One region of the Proteus faecis genome, then DNA from elsewhere that is predicted to be linked to it. Evidence: predicted binding sites of a transcription regulator. Region 1 holds the regulator's gene; the other holds the start of a gene.
What was found. The regulator CRP, encoded in region 1, controls carbon source genes, mostly activating them, when cyclic AMP is high. The targets are predictions, from matches to a motif close to ATGTGANNNNNNTCACAT.

Region 1 (2,211 bases):
TAGCTACATTATTCCTCAATTCTCACGCACTCACATTAATTTCCAGCGAGTCCCAACTGTTGATACTTCGAATCCTTTTTCTGCTAAAGCAATTCCCACTCTGGATGAAAGCTTTATTGTTATTCGTTTTCGAGGCTTAACCGATATTGATTTTCCCTATTTACTTGCAATGCTACATGGCTCATTTATGTCGACAATAAACACGATTGTTGTACCAGGAGGGAAATTAGGATTAGCGATGGAATTAATTATGGCGCCATTAGTCAAAAAATTATTAAATGGCGAAAAGATAAGTTAACCAAAATAAAAATTATCTCTATAAAAATAATATCCCATTAATTAAGGGATATTATTTTTCAAATTAAACTTTATTTTAAAATATCAAAATTAGTCAGCATTTTTTATTTCAAATGAATGCGTAATATTGGCTGCTTTTCCTAGCATTAAAGAAACAGAACAATATTTTTCTGCCGATAATTGAACCGCTCGTTCTACAATTTTATCCGTTAACTCTTTACCTGAAACAATAAAATGTAAATTGATATCAGTAAATAAACGAGGAGCTTCTTCACGTCGTTCTGATGTTAATTTTACTTCACAATCAGTCACTTGGTGACGACCTTTTCGTAAAATGCTTACAACATCAATAGCGCTACACCCACCCGCAGCAATTAAAACCATTTCCATTGGGCTTGGGGCTTTATCTCCTGAATTCCCATCCATCATAATTTGATGGCCAGATGAAGATTCACCGACAAAAGATAAATCTTCAACCCACTTAACTCTCGCTTCCATTTATTTTCCCCTAAAGATGACAGAAACTAAAAGAGTACATTCTCATAATTCAACTAGCAATTAGCAAATAGGTTTATTATGCTGACTGCGTAAAACGAGACTTAATGCACTAATTGTGTTAAAAACAATATCTGCTTGATGATAGTGGTTAAGATCAATGCATTATTTTCTCATTTATTATAATCTATTCCATATTAACTTACCGTGTTCTCAGGAAGTTAATAGGTAAAGATAGGATTTTTAAGCACGCTGTCTCAAAAGGGAACCTATCCGTTTTGAAAGGCTGCATTTAACGTACAGAGGATAACGCGAATGGTTCTCGGCAAGCCGCAAACAGACCCGACTCTTGAATGGTTTTTGTCACACTGCCATATTCACAAATATCCATCCAAGAGCACGCTGATCCACCAAGGTGAGAAAGCGGAAACACTTTATTATATTGTTAAAGGTTCCGTGGCTGTTCTTATTAAAGATGAAGAAGGAAAAGAGATGATCCTCTCCTACCTAAATCAGGGGGATTTCATCGGTGAACTTGGATTATTTGAAGAAGATCAAGAACGTAGTGCATGGGTTAGAGCAAAAACAGCCTGTGAAGTAGCAGAAATTTCCTATAAAAAATTCCGCCAATTAATTCAGGTTAACCCTGATATTCTGATGCGCCTTTCTGCTCAAATGGCGAACAGATTACAAACGACATCAGAAAAAGTAGGTAATCTTGCTTTCCTTGATGTAACAGGTCGTATTGCACAAACCTTATTAAACTTAGCAAAACAACCCGATGCAATGACGCATCCTGATGGCATGCAAATTAAAATTACACGTCAGGAAATTGGTCAAATCGTTGGTTGTTCACGCGAAACTGTAGGCCGTATTCTGAAAATGTTGGAAGATCAAAACTTGATCTCCGCACACGGTAAAACTATCGTTGTTTACGGGACTCGCTAAGTTTCCCTCTCGAACAAACAATAGCCCATAAAAGGGCTATTGATATACTTTTGTATAAGCCCCATCTTCGTTGATGGGGTTTTTCGTTGATACTACCCTTTTACAAATTCTGCAATAGCCGCTTTTAATGCCACCATTCCTTCTTGTAGCTCTTCTTGAGTAATAATTAACGATGGTGTAAAACGCATCACATCGGCTCCTGCGTTTAACATCATTAAACCATGTTTGGCTGCAAGACCGAGTAACTCTTTGGCTTTACCTTCATATTGCGGTGCCAATTGTGCACCAATCAATAAACCTTGTCCTCGAATTTGCGAAAAGACATTATACGTTTGATTGATTGCCACCAGTTCATCCACAATCCATTGATAACGCTTTTCTACACCTTCAAGTACTTCAGATGTATTAATTAAATCAAATGCAACATTACCCACTGCACAAGCTAATGGATTACCACCATAAGTTGTACCA
Region 2 (2,211 bases), on a different contig from region 1:
ATCACTATCAAGATGGCCCTGTTGCTGTACGCTATCCAAGAGGCTCAGGTGTTGGTGCGCAATTACAACCACTTAGTCCGCTACCTATGGGTAAAGGTATTATTCGTCGCCAAGGCAAAGGTATTGCGATCCTAAACTTTGGTACATTACTACCAGAAGCATTAGAAGTCGCTGAAAAACTTGATGCAACTGTGGCTGATATGCGTTTTATCAAGCCTCTTGATAAATCACTTATCCTTTCCCTAGCAGAACAACATGACATGTTGGTAACACTAGAAGAGAATGCCATTATGGGTGGAGCGGGTAGTGGTGTTAATGAATTACTCATGCAAGAGCGCTGCTTAGTACCTGTCTTAAACTTAGGTATACCTGATCTGTTTGTGCCACAAGGTGGACAAGAAGAGATCAGAGCTGACTTAGGATTAGATGCAGAAGGTATTGAGAAATCGATTAACGCTTATCAAGCTAAATAATTCTGTTATCATTTAGAAATCGCTTCGACTTCCCTGAGTTGGAGCGATTATTAAAAAACTATTCACTGCTTATCTTACTTCTTTTAAAAAATCATCCTTGCTTGCATTCTACATTTCACTCTTTTCAAGCTTTGTTGAATGTCACGTTTTTATGAAATTCACTGAAAATAACTACTTCCTCTCTTGAATCAATTCAGCGTTAATTTATTCAATCAGTTAGATTTTTCTTTCTTTTTGTTTACCAACGAAACGTTTCGATCATGCTCACAATATGAATAAATCAAACTTGTTTTCCCATCTTTCTTTTCTACTATATAGACAGCGAAACGTTTCGCTGAGGAGGAAACATGAAAAAAGGTATATTACTTAATAGTCCCATTTCGAGTGTCATTTCACGTTTAGGACATACTGACAAAATCACTATTGCAGATGCCGGATTGCCTATTCCCTCCTCTGTTGAACGTATTGATCTTGCTCTCACTCAAGGGATCCCAGACTTTATGTCTGTGTTGCAAACGATCACCCATGAGATGCAAGTTGAAGCCGTCATGCTGGCAGAAGAAATTAAAACCATCAATCCCTCTCTGTTTAATGAAATCACCTGTTATCTCCATTTATTAGAACAAGAACAAAAAAAGCCTATTCAAATAATCTATGTTTCACATGAAGCATTTAAAAAGCAACTTACTGAAAATAAAGCTGTTATTAGAACCGGTGAATGTACGCCTTATGCCAATATTGTGTTGTTTTCTGGTGTGACTTTTTGAGGACAATATGAAACCTTTACTTGAACTTAAAGATATTGATAAGTCATTTCCCGGTGTAAAAGCACTATCAGGTGCAACTTTACGAATTTACCCCGGTCGAGTAATGGCTTTAGTCGGTGAAAATGGCGCAGGAAAATCAACGCTGATGAAAGTACTGACTGGGATCTATAAAAAAGATGCCGGTGAAATCATTTATCAAGGTGAAAGTTGTACTTTCAATGGTCCTAAATCTTCTCAAGAAGCAGGTATTGGTATTATTCACCAAGAGCTTAACCTTATTCCTGAATTAACCATCGCAGAAAATATTTTCTTAGGTCGTGAGTTTACTCGTGCTTTTGGTGCTATCGATTGGAAGAAAATGTATGCAGAGGCTGATAAATTATTAGCTCGATTAAACCTAGCTTACAGTAGCCACCGTTTAGTGTCTGAATTATCGATTGGTGATCAGCAAATGGTAGAAATCGCCAAGGTACTTAGTTTTGGTTCCAAAGTGATTATTATGGATGAACCAACAGATGCATTAACTGACACAGAAACTGAATCACTATTTAGTGTTATTCGTGAACTAAGAGATCAAGGTTGTGGCATTGTTTATATCTCACATCGCTTAAAAGAGATCTTTGAGATCTGCGATGATGTGACTGTACTGCGAGATGGTCAGTTTATTGGTGAAAAACCTGTCTCCTCATTAAAAGAAGACACGCTGATTGAAATGATGGTTGGTCGTAAGTTAGAAGACCAATACCCTCGGATTAATATCCCTCAAGGAAAAACCAAACTTAACGTCATTAACCTCAGTGGCGAAGATGTTCACGATGTTAGTTTCTCATTACATGAAAGCGAAATTCTTGGTATTTCAGGATTAATGGGAGCGGGCCGAACTGAATTAATGAAAATTATCTACGGTGCATTACCCAAAACTAATGGCACCGTTGAATTAGATGGTAAACCCTGCCAAATCAAAAAACCGG

Region 2: rbsD (D-ribose pyranase) is a predicted target of CRP. The motif match lies at 726-743, and genes of this name have one in related genera.

Annotation. Positions count from the first base shown of each region.
Region 1 is NZ_JASVWV010000006.1:206,034-208,244, reverse strand. It holds gene QSH13_RS10380 (phosphoribulokinase) at 1-298, shown strand, start outside; gene QSH13_RS10375 (OsmC family protein) at 388-795, opposite strand; gene crp (cAMP-activated global transcriptional regulator CRP) at 1,108-1,740, shown strand; gene argD (bifunctional acetylornithine/succinyldiaminopimelate transaminase) at 1,833-2,211, opposite strand, start outside.
Region 2 is NZ_JASVWV010000013.1:27,753-29,963, reverse strand. It holds gene dxs (1-deoxy-D-xylulose-5-phosphate synthase) at 1-473, shown strand, start outside; gene rbsD (D-ribose pyranase) at 821-1,240, shown strand; gene rbsA (ribose ABC transporter ATP-binding protein RbsA) at 1,248-2,211, shown strand, end outside.